DNA from 2 places in the Variovorax paradoxus genome. Region 1 is predicted to be linked to the other one. Evidence: predicted binding sites of a transcription regulator. Region 1 holds the regulator's gene; the other holds the start of a gene.
What was found. The regulator HrcA, encoded in region 1, represses chaperone genes, less so after heat shock. The targets are predictions, from matches to a motif close to TTAGCACTCNNNNNNNNNGAGTGCTAA.
Positions count from the first base shown of each region.

Region 2: QHG62_RS02690 (co-chaperone GroES) is a predicted target of HrcA. The motif match lies at 3,081-3,107, and genes of this name have one in related genera.

Region 1 is NZ_CP123990.1:2,657,125-2,664,625, forward strand. Features, by position in the region: gene recN (DNA repair protein RecN) at 1-690, opposite strand, end outside; gene QHG62_RS12905 (NAD kinase) at 692-1,606, opposite strand; gene hrcA (heat-inducible transcriptional repressor HrcA) at 1,635-2,642, shown strand; tRNA gene QHG62_RS12915 (tRNA-Ile) at 2,675-2,751, shown strand; tRNA gene QHG62_RS12920 (tRNA-Arg) at 2,815-2,891, shown strand; gene QHG62_RS12925 (hypothetical protein) at 2,948-3,211, opposite strand; gene QHG62_RS12930 (hypothetical protein) at 3,403-3,852, shown strand; gene greB (transcription elongation factor GreB) at 3,972-4,550, shown strand; gene QHG62_RS12940 (RelA/SpoT family protein) at 4,577-6,832, opposite strand; gene rpoZ (DNA-directed RNA polymerase subunit omega) at 6,926-7,129, opposite strand; gene gmk (guanylate kinase) at 7,162-7,501, opposite strand, start outside.
Region 2 is NZ_CP123990.1:573,262-580,762, reverse strand. Features, by position in the region: gene QHG62_RS02710 (phospholipase D family protein) at 1-515, shown strand, start outside; gene QHG62_RS02705 (Bug family tripartite tricarboxylate transporter substrate binding protein) at 553-1,572, opposite strand; gene QHG62_RS02700 (DUF3237 domain-containing protein) at 1,623-2,114, opposite strand; gene QHG62_RS02695 (helix-turn-helix transcriptional regulator) at 2,186-2,977, shown strand; gene QHG62_RS02690 (co-chaperone GroES) at 3,191-3,481, shown strand; gene groL (chaperonin GroEL) at 3,512-5,164, shown strand; gene xylB (xylulokinase) at 5,239-6,708, opposite strand; gene QHG62_RS02675 (AraC family transcriptional regulator) at 6,756-7,501, opposite strand, start outside.

The sequences.
Region 1 (7,501 bases):
TGCCTGGCTTGCGCCCTGCGCCGCATCGATCAGCGCCTGGGCGTTCGAGACGCGTGCGTGGTTGGTCGAAAGCTCTTCCCACTCGCCTTCGGCCGGCGCCAGCTTCATGACCTCGGCAATCTGCCATTGCAGCCGTTCGCGCTCGCGCTGCAGCGAATCTTGCGCGGAGCGCGCGTTGTCGAGTGCGGAGATTGCCTGCCGCCAGCTGTGCCAGGCGGCGTCCAGCGCATCGGTGCGCACGCCGGCATACGCGTCGAGCAGGCCGCGCACGGCCTCGGGGCGCGTGAGGCTTTGCCATGCATGTTGGCCGTGAATGTCGAGCAGGCGGTCGCCGAGTTCCCGCAGCTGCGTGGCCGTGGCCGGGCTGCCGTTGATCCAGCCGCGGCTGCGGCCTTGCAGGTCCACCGTGCGGCGCAGCAGCAGGGCGTCGCCGGACTCGAACCCGCCTTCGTCGAGCCAGTCTGCAAAGGCCGGATCGGCGTCGAATTCGGCGCTCACGTCCAGGCGCTCGGCACCCTCGCGCACCGCGCCTGCATCGGCACGGTTGCCCAGCGCCAGTTGAAGCGCGTCGATCAATATGGATTTGCCCGCGCCGGTTTCGCCGGTGAGTACCGTAAAGCCGGCGGACAGGTCGAGTTCGAGTGATCGCACGATCACGAAGTCGCGCAGTGCGATGCGTCGCAGCGCCATCTCAGGAGCCCCCTTCGTTCCAATGAAGTTTTTTGCGCAGCGTGTCGAAGTAGCTCCAGCCCCGCGGGTGCAGAAAGCGCACCCGGAAGTCGGAGCGCCGCACCACCACCCGGTCGCCGATGGCGAGCGAAGCCAGGGATTGCATGTCGAAATTGGCGCTGGCGCCGCGCCCCGACACCAGTTCGATCACGATCTCGTCCGCGTCCGGCAGCAGCACCGGGCGGTTCGACAGCGTGTGCGGTGCAATGGGCACCAGCACCCAGCCCGGTACCGCCGGATGCAGCAGCGGCCCCCCGGCCGACAGCGCATAGGCCGTCGAGCCCGTTGGAGACGCAATGATCAGCCCGTCGGCGCGCTGGTTGGCCACGAAATGCCGGCCCACCGAAACCCGCAGCTCGACCATGCCCGAGGTGGAGTCGCGGTTCACCACCACATCGTTCATGGCCAGCGCATCGAAAACCGATACACCGTCGCGTATGACCTGCGCATGCATGAGGCTGCGGTGGTCTTCTTCGTATTCGCCGGCCAGCATGGGAATCAGCGTGGCCTGGTAGTTGTCGATCGGAATGTCGGTGATGAAGCCGAGCCGTCCGCGGTTGATGCCGATCAGCGGAATGCCGTAGCACGCCAGTTGCCGGCCAATGCCCAGCATGGTGCCGTCGCCTCCCACCACCAGGCCCAGGTCGCAGCGCTGCCCGATTTCTGCAACGCTCAGCGGCTCGTAGCGGCCGCCTGCGATGGCGTCCGCATCGGCGGCTTCCGCAGCAGCAGATTTCTCGACAAAAACCGTGCACCCTTGCGATTCCAGGAACGCGCCAATATCTTCCATGACGCCGTCGCGCGCATCCGCCTGCGCCCTGGCGCCTGAAGCCTGGTATTTGCCGATCAGGGCGACATTGCGGAAGCGAGAAGTCATGTACAAATTACAACACTAAAATCTTGCAATGCTGGACGACCGTGCCAAGTTGCTCCTGAAGACATTGGTGGAGCGTTACATCGCCGAAGGCCAACCGGTCGGGTCGCGGACTTTGTCGCGCGCGCCGGGGCTGGACCTTTCACCCGCGACCATCCGCAACGTCATGTCGGACCTCGAGGCGCTGGGGTTGATTGCAAGCCCCCACACCTCCGCCGGCCGCATTCCCACGGCCCGTGGCTACCGGCTCTTCGTCGACACCATGCTCACTGCCGAGCGCGAGCAGATGAGCGCGCCGAGCCTTGCGCCCGACCAGCCGCAGAAGGTGATTGCGAACGCCGCCAGCCTGCTGTCCAACCTGTCGCAGTTCGTGGGCGTGGTCATGGCGCCGCGGCGCGCGTCGGTGTTCAAGCAGATCGAGTTCCTGAAGCTCTCCGAGCGGCGGCTGCTGGTGATCATCGTCTCGCCGGACGGCGACGTGCAAAACCGCGTGATCTTTCCCGAGGCGGACTACACGCAGTCGCAACTTGTCGAGGCGTCGAACTACATCAACGCCCACTATGCGGGCCTGACCATCGAGCAGGTGCGCGACCGGCTTCAGTCAGAAGTCGAGAAGCTGCGCGGCGAAATTGCCGCGTTGATGCAGGCGGCCGTCAAGGTCAGCTCCGAGGTGCTCACCGAGGCGCAGGAAGACGACGTTGTGATCTCGGGCGAGCGCAACCTGCTTTCCGTGACCGATTTTTCCAGCGACATGGGACAACTGCGCCGCGCCTTCGAACTGTTCGAGCAAAAGGCGCAGCTCATGCGGTTGCTCGACGTGTCGAGCAAAGCCGAGGGCGTGCGCATCTTCATCGGCGGCGAGAGCCAGGTGGTGCCCATCGAAGAGCTTTCCATCGTCAGCGCCAACTACGAGGTCGATGGGCAGGTCGTGGGCACTCTGGGCGTCATCGGCCCGACCCGCATGCCCTATGAGCGCATGATCCAGATCGTCGACATCACCTCGCGCCTGGTCAGCAACGCGCTGAGCCACCGCAAGTAAGCCGCACGGCGAATAGAATCGGGGTCTCTCGTGGGCCGTTAGCTCAGTTGGTTAGAGCAGCGGACTCATAATCCGTTGGTCGATGGTTCAAGCCCATCACGGCCTACCACTCGCATTCATTTCTGATCTGGTCCGGCCAGGGGCAAAAATGGATGCTATAATCGATAGCTGTGCGGCTGTAGCTCAGTTGGATAGAGTACTTGGCTACGAACCAAGGGGTCGTGGGTTCAATTCCTGCCAGCCGCACCACTCTCTTAAAGGGTTAGGACATCAACGTGTCCTAACCCTTTTTCTTTGGCTGGCGTCTAGCCGCATGCCAGGGAGGGATCTCCTGGCAGGGTGGTCACATCGATCGGCTCTCTGCCAATGCTTGTGGCAAACCACCGAAACGTGTTCGTTCGGTTGGCGCTGCGGCCCGTCGTGCGCACAAACAGATAACCCGACGTTGCATTGCCCAGCCCATCCACCGGAATGCCGGCGGCGCGAAGCGCTGCGACTTCCGCGGTGGGGCTTATGTCGAACGGCAACTGCAACGTGATCGTCGCGTTGTGAATGACCTGAGTGACCATTGCTTCCCGCCAGAGTCAGTAGAGTTGCGAGCTTCCCTCTCGCCCCACTCATCTGTAACTAGGCGTAGGACTGAGTACCGTGACTTTTTTCACGCGAAATGAAAAATGTTAACGTTTATTGATCTGGTAACAAATAGAACCGACGGGATATGCCGGACCTCGGTGCGCAGGAAAACGGCATAGAGTGAACCATGGGTACTCACGCAAGAACACGCGCATTTCCGTTCCTCTTCCTGCTTTTTTTAGCCGCGGGCCCGGTCTGGGCGGGAAAGATCACCTGCGTTCCGGGCGCAAGCAACGCAGCCGGATCGCCTTTCAATCCGATTCGCCGGATTTCAATCGACGAGCACTCGCGTACCGTCAACATCGACGTTGTTCGCTCCAGAACAAAAGACACCGAGACCATGGGCAAGATGCGGGCGGATCTGGTGAACATGGAAGAGAGCCAGTCCGGTGAGCCCATTTATGTCTTCAATTCCATTCCAACTGTTGGCGTCGAGGCGACCAATCTGTTCAGGCTGGTCAAGACCACCGAATGGCACCTGATGAGCGCCAGCGTGGTGTACGTGAGCAAGGTGCCGGCGCTGCGAGCCGTGGAGCAAAGCGTGGTCTTCGACTGCAAGCGCTCGGATATGGGGTGAGGGGTGAGCGGTGAGAGGTAAAGGGTGAGGCAATCGGGGCACAATATCTGTCCATCGCACTTTCATCATGAAGGCCTGCAACGAAAGTTGCGGGCCTTTTTAAATTCGGAGGTTTTGCGTTGAGCAAAGCATTCACCAAGGAAACCGACGCCGGCGAAGACGACGACGGCGGCGAAAGCGCCGGCCCGGCGCTGCCCAGCGGCAGCAAGAACTACATCACGCCAGCCGGATATGCCCGGCTGCGCGACGAATTGCTGCAATTGATGGACGAAGAGCGCCCCAAGGTCGTCGAGGCGGTGCATTGGGCCGCCAAGAACGGCGACCGCTCGGAAAATGGCGATTACCTCTACGGCAAAAAGCGCCTGCGGGAAATCGACCGCCGCATCCGCTTTCTGACCAAGCGGCTCGAGATTGCCGAGGTGACCGACCCCTCGGTGCACCATGGCAGCGATCAGGTTTTCTTTGGCGCCACGGTGCGCTATGCCGATGAAACGGGTGACGAACGCAGCGTGACCATCCTGGGCATCGACGAAGCGGACAGCGCCCAATCGCAAGTCAGCTGGATCTCACCCATTGCCAGGGCTTTGCTCAAGTCACGCGAAGGCGATGTGGTGAAGCTTGTGACGCCGGGCGGCACGCACGAGGTCGAGCTGCTGTCTGTGAGCTATCCCGCTCCGGGTTCAGGCACTGCGCCGTAAGCGCGCCGCCGGTTTCAGGCGGAATTTCAGGGCGCGGGAACCGTCCGCGCGGCCGTCAGCACCGAGGCAGTTCGCCGTGCCGCGCGCAACACCGCGTCGAGGTGGCTCCGATCGCGCACGGCAATCACAAAGCGCAGGTCGGTCGAATCCTGCGGCGTTTCATCGGCCATTTCGACGTGCGTGATGTCTGCCTCGGCATCGGCCAGCGTTGCGGCCACCCGTGCGAGCACGCCCTTGTCGTTGCGCACGGTAATTACCACGCCGGTTTCGAAAGCACGGGTGGGCTCGTCGGCCCATTCGACCGCGAAGAAGCGCTCGCTGTCCTTGTGGCGCAGGCGTTGGCCCACGCCGCAGCTTTCGGTGTGCACCACCAGGCCTTCGCCATGCCCCAGGTAACCGACGATCTCATCGCCCGGAATTGGCCGACAGCACAGCGCAAAGCGAACGGAAGAGTTCTCGCTGCCGTCCAGGGTCACGGCGCCCTGCGAAATGGTTTCGTGCGAAATGAAGCGCTCGCGGCTCAGCAGCAGCGCATCCGGCCGCTCGCCCAGTTCGGAGAGCATCGCCACGAGCCGCTTGGCGACGATGCTGGCAATTCGCTTGCCCAGGCCGATGTCGGTCAGCAGCTCGGCGCGGGTGCGGTTGCCGGTGAAGCGCAGCAACTTTTCCCACAGCGCCTGATGCTCGGCATCGTCGGCCGGCAGCTTGCTCAGCCCTTCGGCGCGCAGCGCCTGCGCCAGCAGCTTTTCGCCCAGCCCTTCGGATTCGGCGTGCGCCAGCGTCTTCAAATAGTGGCGGATCTTGGAGCGCGCGCGCCCGGTTCGCACAAAGCCGAGCCAGGCCGGATTGGGCGTTGATACGGGCGCGGTAATCACCTCGACCACGTCGCCGTTCTTCAGCTCGGTGCGCAGCGGCACCTGGTCGCCGTTGATGCGCGCGGCGGAGGTGTGGTCGCCGATGTTGCTGTGAATGGCGTAGGCAAAGTCGACCACCGTGGCGCCGCGCGGCAGCGCCAGAATCTGGCTCTTGGGCGTGAACACGTAGACCGCATCGGGAAACAGGTCGACCTTGACGTGGTCCCAGAACTCGGCCGCGTCGCGGGTTTCGTCCTGGATGTCGAGCAGCGACTGCAGCCACTTGGTGCCCAGCCGGTCGTTGCTGGCCGCATTGGGTTCGGCGGCCTTGTACAGCCAATGCGCCGCCACGCCCGATTCGGCCACCACGTGCATGGCCTCGGTGCGCAGCTGAAACTCCACGTTCACACCCGCCGGGCCCACCAGCGTGGTGTGCAGCGACTGGTAGCCGTTGAGCTTGGCAATGGCGATGTGGTCCTTGAACTTGCCCGGCAGCGGCTTGTACATCTGGTGCAGGATGCCCAAGCCCGTGTAGCAGGCAATCACGTTCGGCACGATCAGCCGAAAACCGTAGATGTCGGTCACCTGGGCAAAGCTCAGGTGCTTTTCTTCCATCTTGCGGTAGATGGAATAGAGCGTTTTTTCGCGGCCCGCAATCCGCAGCGTCATGCCGGCGGCCGAGAAGGCCGTTTCGACCTCTTTCTGCACTTTCTGGATCAGGTCGCGCCGTCGGCCCCGCGCCTTGGCCACCGCCTTGGACAACGTGGCGTAGCGCCAAGGCTTCATGTGGCGGAACGACAGCTCCTGCAGCTCCCGATACGTCTGGTTCAGGCCAAGCCGGTGCGCGATGGGCGCATAGATCTCGAGCGTTTCGCGCGAGATGCGGGCCCATTTTTCGCGCGGCGCATCGTCCAGCGTGCGCATGTTGTGCGTGCGGTCGGCCAGCTTCACCAGAATGACGCGCACGTCGCGCGCCATGGCCAGCAGCATCTTGCGGAACGATTCGGCCTGGTTTTCTTCGCGCGTGTTGAACTGCAGCTTGTCCAGTTTGGTGAGCCCGTCGACCAGTTCGGCAACCGGGGCACCGAAGCGTTCGATCAACTCCGGCTTGGTGACACCGCAGTCTTCGATGGCGTCGTGCAGCAGGGCGGCCATCAGGGCCTGCGCGTCGAGCTTCCATTCGGCGCATTGCGCCGCCACGGCAATCGGGTGCGTAATGTAGGGCTCGCCGCTGTTGCGCAGCTGGCCCAGGTGGGCCTCGTCGGCAAAGCGGTAGGCGCGGCGGACCAGCTCGGTGTCTTCAGGGCTCAGGTAATCGAGCCTGGCCGTCAGCGCGGCAAAGCTTGCGGCGGCCGCATTCAGCGCCGCCGGGCTCGGCTTTGGCGTGCCCGAAGGGGCATGGGACTGATGTTTGGCAACCGCGCTCATAACTACCACTTTAGCGTGGCTGCTGTATGGCCGCGTCCAGACGTAAAAAAAGCACCGCTTTGCGGTGCCTTTTCGTTGCAGGGCTGCGTCAGATCAGCCCGGCACCTTCTTGAGCATTTCAATGCCGATCTTGCCTTCGGCAATTTCGCGCAGGGCAGTGACGGCGGGCTTGTTCTTGCTCTCGATCTTGGGCGCATGGCCTTGGCTCAGCATGCGCGCACGGTAGGTGGCGGCCAGAACCAGCTGGAAGCGGTTGGGGATCTGAAGCAGACAATCTTCGACGGTGATGCGGGCCATGATCAGAATCTTTCGGTCGGTGAGCGGGAAAATCAGGGGATGTTCAGTGCGGCAAATGTGTCGGCACGTGCGCGGCGTTGTGCAGAGTACCGAAGCCGCTGAGCGTGGACGATCGCCTTGAGATCGAAAAGCGCGCGCTCAAATAACTCGTTGATTATAACGAAGTCGAATTCCCCCGCCCGGGCCATCTCTTCGGCGGCATTCTTGAGCCGCAGCTCGATGACGGCGGCGCTGTCTTCGCCGCGCCGTTCCAGCCGGGAGCGCAGTTCTTCCCAGCTTGGCGGCAGGATGAAAATCATGACCGCGTTGGCAAAGGTCTTGCGGATCTGGATCGCGCCCTGAAAGTCGATTTCCAGAATGACGTCCGCCCCC
Region 2 (7,501 bases), 2.1 Mb from region 1:
GGGCGCGCGGCGTGCGCATCAGCGTCGTTACCAATTCGCTGGCCGACAGCGACGAGCCGTTGGTCAACATCAACTACAACCGCTACCGCGTCGACATGCTGAAGCTGGGCGTGAACCTGTACGAGGTCAGCACCGAGCAACTCAAGCGCAACCGCCAGTTCCGCACCCTGCTCAAGAAGGCGCGCGGGCGCCTGCACGCCAAGCTCGCCATTGTCGACCGGGAGTGGGTGCTGCTGGGGTCGATGAATCTCGATCCCCGCTCGGCGCGGCTGAACACCGAGTTCGGCGTTCGGGTGCGCAGTTTCGAATTGAGCCAGGCACTGCTGTATGCATATCAGCTCGACGACATCGAGGGTGTTTACCGCGTGGTGCTCATGCCCGACGGCAAGAACGTGCAATGGATTGGCACCGGAGACGTGGACAACGAGGTGCTCGACAGTGAACCCGACTCCAGCCTGCTCACGCGCCTGCAGCTGCTGCTGTTCTCCTGGTTCGTGCCGACCGACCAGCTATAGCCGCCGGTCCAGACGGCACGCCCCGCGAGCCCTCGGCTCAATCCGCCTTGAAACCCGTGGCGGCGACCACCTTGCCCCAGCTTGCCGTGTCGGCAGCGATCACGCGGCCGAATTCCTGCGACGTCGTGCCCGTGACACCGAAGCCCGCATCCTCCAGCTTCGCCTTGCCTTCGGCCGACTGCACGGCCTTGCGGACATCGCTTTCGAGCCGCGCGATGATCTCGGGCGGCGTCCTGGCCGGGGCAACCACGCCGAACCATGAGTTGAAGACCAGCTGGGGGAAGCCCTGCTCGCGGAAGGTCGGAACGTCGGGCAGGCTGGCGCTGCGCGTATCGCCGCTGGAGGCCAGAGCCAGCAACTTGCCCGCCTTCACGTTGGCCGCCGAGAGACCGACGCTTGCGAATGCACCCGCTACGTCGCCACTGAACAAACCGCCCAGCGCATCGCCCGTGGTCTTGTAGTGCACCGGCTCCGGCTTGATGCCGATCGCATCGCCGAAGAGAAAAGCGCCGAAGTGGCCCGGTGTGCCGGCACCGAAAGTGCCCATGAACAGCCCCTTCTGCGCGCGGCTCCATTCCACGAACTGCTTCACGTCGCGCGCCGGTATCTTGGCCGGGTTGACCACCAGCATGAAGTTCGAGGTGACCACCTGGCTCACGGGCACGAAGTCCTTCTTCGGGTCGTAGGAGAGCTTGCTGTAGCTGCTCGGCGCAATGGCCAACTGGCCGGTTTCGCCGAGCATTAGCGTGTAGCCGTCAGGCTGCGCTCGGGCCACTTCGGAGGCGGCGATCAACCCGCCGGCGCCCGGCTTGTTGTCGACGATGACGCCAAGGTTTCCCCACCCTTCGGACAGCTTCTGGGCCAGCAGGCGAGCCACGATGTCCGGCCCGCTGCCGGCCGGAAAGCCAACCACCAGGCGCACCGGCCGGTTGGGATAGGCGGTGCCCGCCTGGGCGAGCGCCTGGGGCGCCCAGGCCATGCTCCCGAGTCCGGCCAGCGCGGTGATGGCGGCGATGAGCGCGCGGCGGCGCGCGCCCGTAAGAGGGGCGGTTGTCATTCGAGTCTCCTGTCGGTGTTGAAATTGAAGCGCGGAGCCGGCGGCGCGGATCACTGCAGCGCGAAGAAGCGCATCACCACCTGGGCGGGGTGGCGCACGCCGACTCCGACGAACAGCCGCTCGGTGATCCAGCGCAACGACTGGCTGCGCGTCTCGAACGAGGGCGCACAGCGAAAATAGACCTGCGCCGGGTCCACCGGCTCACCGCGCAGCAGTTGCGCCATCACCTCGGCGGGCGCGGTGCGTATGGCACGGTTGCGCACGTAAATGCGGTCGCCGGCATCCGTCTCCAGGCCGTAGCGGGCGTCGAGCTCCGATGCCGTGTCGCTTGCGATGCGCTGGAAGTCGGCACCGCCCGGCAGCACCCGCCCCGACCAGCCATCGCCCCTGGCGTGGCCGCCCACAATGGGCACCACGCGGCGCAGCCCCTGGGCGCCCTCGCCCAGCACCATCGGCTCACCCACCTCCACGGTGACATCGGCAAACCAGGCCAGGCACGGTGCGGCAAGCGGATCGTTCTCTTGAGGAGGCGAAGAAGTCATGCCCTAGCGTAAGTCCGGTGGCCGGACAACGCTGTCATCCCGGAAGATGACGGGATTCCCCGTATTGCCCCATGCGCACCTGGATTCCTGACCTGCCCGCCGAGTCCGCCGGATCGTCATTGGCGCAGCACCTGCCGATGGTGGTGCCAGCGCTGGGAGAGCCGGGATTTGGCGACCGCCTTCTCGACGCCATGGCGCGCGCCCTGCCGGTGGGCTCGTTTTCGGTGTACCGCACAGGGGCGCGGCCGGCGATCTTTCTGAGTGGCAGCCGGGGCATGCCCGACACCACGCGCGACTGCTGGCGCGCCTACCTGTCAGGTCCGATCCGAAGCGACCGCACATTGCGTGAAGCGAGCGCTCCACAACTGCGCGTGTGCCACATCACCGCGCCGGAGGTGCCCACGGAGCACCGGGCCAAGGTATACGACGCCCACGGGGTAATGGAGCGCGTGTCGGTGGTCGAGGAAGAACCTGCGGCATGCGAGGGCGACGCGCTGTTCGCGGTCAATTTCTATCGGCATACGCATCAGCGGCCGCTCAGCGATGCGCAATTGGCAGACTTCGGCGTTGCAGGGCGACTGCTGATGGCGCTCGCGCGCAAGCACATTGCCCTGACGCGCGCGGACGCGGCCAACGAACTCGGCGCGAGGCTGCTCACCCGTTGCCCGGCGCTGACGGCGCAGGAACTCAACGTATGCCTTCGGTTGCTCCGTGGCATGACCCAGGAGGGCATTGCGTCGGACATGGGCCTGGCGCTGCCGACTGTCAAGACATACCGGAACCGGGCGTTCAACCGGCTCGGCATTCACTTTCGCAGTGAATTGTTCGCGCTGATGCTGCCGGAGCGCAAGTCAAGCTTTTAAGGCTCTGAAACAGGGCCGTCTGGCCAGCCGGGCGCTTGGCACTCTGGCCGCAGCGGGGCAAAACCGCCTCCCGCCCTTGAAACTCCCCCGATTGCCCTTATGATTAGCACTCGCTGCTGACGAGTGCTAACAAGCCTCGATTCCAGTCGATGGGCCGCCGGTCTCCCCCGCCCGGCGCCCGACCACAACCCCGTTTCTTATCCAGGAGATGCAATGAAACTTCGTCCTTTGGCCGATCGCGTGATCGTCAAGCGTGTTGACAGCGAAACCAAGACCGCCTCCGGCATCGTCATTCCCGACGCAGCCGCCGAAAAGCCCGATCAGGGTGAAGTCCTGGCCGTGGGCCCGGGCAAGCGCAACGACAAGGGCGAACTGACCGCACTGACCGTCAAGGTCGGCGACCGCGTCCTGTTCGGCAAGTACAGCGGCCAGACCGTCAAGGTCGGCGGTGACGAATTGCTCGTCATGAAGGAAGACGACCTGTTCGCAGTCGTCGATAAGTAATCCATCCATCCCCTTTCGGAGAAATAAAACATGGCAGCAAAAGACGTAGTCTTCGGCGGTGAAGCCCGCGCACGCATGGTCGAGGGTGTCAACATCCTCGCCAACGCAGTCAAGGTGACCCTGGGCCCCAAGGGCCGCAACGTGGTGCTCGAGCGCTCGTTCGGCGCCCCCACCGTCACCAAGGACGGTGTATCGGTCGCCAAGGAAATCGAACTCAAGGACAAGCTCCAGAACATGGGCGCCCAGCTCGTGAAGGAAGTGGCTTCGAAGACCAGCGACAACGCTGGTGACGGCACCACCACCGCCACGGTTCTGGCACAAGCCATCGTTCGCGAAGGTTTCAAGTACGTGGCCGCCGGCATCAACCCGATGGACCTGAAGCGCGGCATCGACAAGGCTGTCACGGCCCTGGTCGAAGAGCTGAAGAAGGCTTCGAAGCCCACCACCACGTCGAAGGAAATCGCACAAGTCGGCTCGATCTCGGCCAACAGCGACGAAACCATCGGCAAGCTCATCGCTGACGCGATGGACAAGGTCGGCAAGGAAGGCGTGATCACTGTCGAAGACGGCAAGTCGCTCGAAAGCGAACTCGACGTCGTCGAAGGCATGCAGTTCGACCGCGGCTACCTGTCGCCCTACTTCATCAACAACCCCGAAAAGCAATCGGCGCTGCTCGACAACCCGTTCGTGCTGCTGTTCGACAAGAAGATCAGCAACATCCGCGACCTGCTCCCCACGCTGGAACAAGTTGCCAAGGCTGGCCGTCCCCTGCTGATCATTGCCGAAGAAGTCGAAGGCGAAGCCCTGGCTACCTTGGTCGTGAACACGATCCGCGGTATCCTGAAGGTCGTGGCTGTCAAGGCTCCTGGCTTCGGCGACCGCCGCAAGGCCATGCTGGAAGACATCGCCATCCTGACGGGCGGCAAGGTCATCGCTGAAGAAGTGGGCCTCACGCTCGAAAAGGTGACGCTGGCCGACCTGGGCCAAGCCAAGCGCATCGAAGTGGGCAAGGAAAACACCATCATCATCGACGGCGCCGGCGCTGCTGCCGACATCGAAGCCCGCGTGAAGCAAGTGCGCGTGCAAATCGAAGAAGCCACGAGCGACTACGACCGTGAAAAGCTGCAAGAGCGCGTGGCCAAGCTGGCCGGCGGTGTTGCAGTGATCAAGGTTGGCGCCGCCACCGAAGTCGAAATGAAGGAAAAGAAGGCTCGCGTCGAAGACGCCCTGCACGCCACCCGCGCTGCAGTGGAAGAAGGCGTTGTGGCTGGCGGCGGCGTGGCTCTGCTGCGTGCCAAGCAAGCCGTGGGCGACCGCGTGAAGGGCGACAACGCCGACCAGGACGCCGGCATCAAGCTGGTGCTCAAGGCGATCGAAGCGCCCCTGCGCGAAATCGTGAACAACGCCGGCGGCGAAGCCTCGGTGGTGGTGAACGCTGTGTTGGCCGGCAAGGGCAACTACGGCTTCAACGCTGCGAACGACAGCTACGGCGACATGCTCGAGCTGGGCATTCTGGACCCGACCAAGGTGACCCGCACCGCGCTGCAGAACGCAGCATCGGTTGCTTCGCTGCTGCTGACGACCGAAGCCATGGTCGCCGACGCACCGAAGGAAGAAGCCGGTGCCGGCGGCGGCATGCCCGACATGGGCGGCATGGGTGGCATGGGCGGCATGGGCATGTAATGCCCGGCTGAGCTCTACTGCTCACCAAAACAAAAAGGGCCGCGCAAGCGGCCCTTTTTTATTGCGCGGTACGTTTATCGAAACTGGTCGCGCAGTGCCATGTAGAGCACCTGGAAGCGCGCATGCCGCGTCTTGTGCGAGCCGTTCCCTTCGACCGAAGGCACCAGTTGCTGCTTCACAGGCGGCAGCGTGCACACCTCGGCCACAGCGCCACCGTCAGCCAACCACGCAAGCCGCGCCGCACCCAGCGCGCCGCCCGTCTCGCTGCCCGCATAGAGCGTGAGCGGCACCTGGAAGATGTCGGCCAGCAGTTGGCCCCACCACACGCTGCGCGCACCTCCGCCGACCAGCGCCACTTCGCGCAGCGGCATGTCGGGCGGCAGGCGCAAGGTGTCGAAGCCGTCGCGCAGCCCGAAGCTCACGCCCTCGACCACGGCATAGGCGATTTCCGCCGGACCGTGCGCATGCGTCAGGCCGAACAGCGCGCCCTGCGCATTGGGGTTGTTGTGCGGGGAGCGCTCGCCCGAAAGGTACGGCAGGAACAGCGGGCAACGCTCGCGCTGTGCCGGTGCGACCGAAGCTGCCGCTTCGAGCAATGCCGCCTCGTCGGCAAACTTGAATGCCTTGGCAGCCCAGCTCACCGCGCTCGCGGCCGAAAGCATCACCGACATTTGGTGCCAGCGCTTGGGCAGCGCATGGCAGAACGCATGCATCGCCTGTGCGGGGTTGGGCAGAAAGCGGTCGGTCGAGACGAACACCACGCCCGATGTGCCGAGCGAAACAAAGCCCTGTCCCGGCTCCACCAGCCCCATGCCGACCGCGCTCGCGGCGTTGTCGCCGGCACCGCCGGCAATGAGTACTGGGCCGCTGCCCACGTTCCAGCGTGCCGCCAGCTCGGGTTTGAGCTGCGCCGACACTTCGCTGCCTTCGACCAACCGGGGCATGTGCTCTCGCGTGAGCCCCGTAGCCCCGAGCAGTTCGTCGGACCAGTCGCGCGCACCCACGTCCAACCACAGCGTGCCGGCCGCATCGGACATTTCGCTGACTGTCTCACCGCTGAGCATGAAGCGCAGCCAGTCTTTCGGCAGCAGCACCCGCGCCACGCGAGCGAAGATTTCAGGCTCGTGCTCTCGAACCCACAGCAGCTTGGGCGCGGTAAAGCCGGGCATCGCCAGGTTGCCCGCGATCTCGCCCAGCCGCGGCACGGCGCGCGTGAGCGCTTCGCACTGCGCGCCGCTGCGGCCGTCGTTCCAGAGAATGGCGGGACGCAGCACCTCGCCCGCCGCGTCGAGCAGCGTGGCGCCGTGCATCTGGCCCGACAGGCCGATGCCGCGCACGGCGCTCAGCGCCTCGGGGTGCGCTTCTCGCAGCTCGGCCATCACTTGCTCCAGCGCCTGCCACCATTGGCTTGGCGCCTGCTCCGACCAGAGCGGCTGCGGCCGTTCGACCGTGAGTGCTGCGCGTGCCACGCCGACGATGCGGTGATCGTCGGCAAGCAGCAGCGCCTTGAGCTCGGACGTGCCGAGGTCGAGTCCCAGATACAAGATAGTGCTCCCTGATTGCGCCTTGAATGCCGGCTGTTGCCTTGAACTCAGCCGAACCGCGTGTCGGCCTGCCGCCTGAATTCGCTCGGCGTCATGCCTTTGATTTCGAGAAAGCGCCGGTTGAAATTGGCCACGTTGTTGAAGCCCACCTGGTAGCAGATGTCGGTCACGTAGTGGTCGGTCTGCATCAGCAGATGGCAGGCGCTGTTGATGCGCACGCGGTTGACGAAGTCGGTAAAGCTGTTGCCTGTGGAACGCCGGAAGAAGCGGCTGAAGCGGCTCTCGCTCATGCCGAGCTCGGCCGCCACGTCCGACATGGAAATGGGCTCCGCCAGGTTGGCGGTGATGCGGTTGACGATGTCGTTGATCTGGTCGACCTGCGCATCGCCCTCGATGCCTTGGGCACCCTGCATCTGAACGCTCGAGAGCAGCCGATAGTCGGTGCACTGCGCAAGATCGGCCATGAACTCGAAGAACAGCCCGAGCCGGCGCACGCCGCGCGCCGCCTTGATGTTGTCCCAATGCGTTTGCGCCTGCTGCGACATGCCGAAGAACTCGATGCCGTGGCGGGCCCGCTCGAGCAGTTGCATCACCTCGCGCAGTTCCGGAATTCCGGCCGCGGCGCTCTCGATGGGTTCGTGGCGGAACTGGATCACCCGGTCGCGCCCCTCGGCACCGCCTTCGGGCACATCGAGCGAGATCCAGTTGTGCGGCAGCCTCGGCCCGCAGAGCACCAGGTGCCCCGGTTGGAACGGCCCGATCCAGTCGCCGACGAAAGCCTTGCCGGATGTCT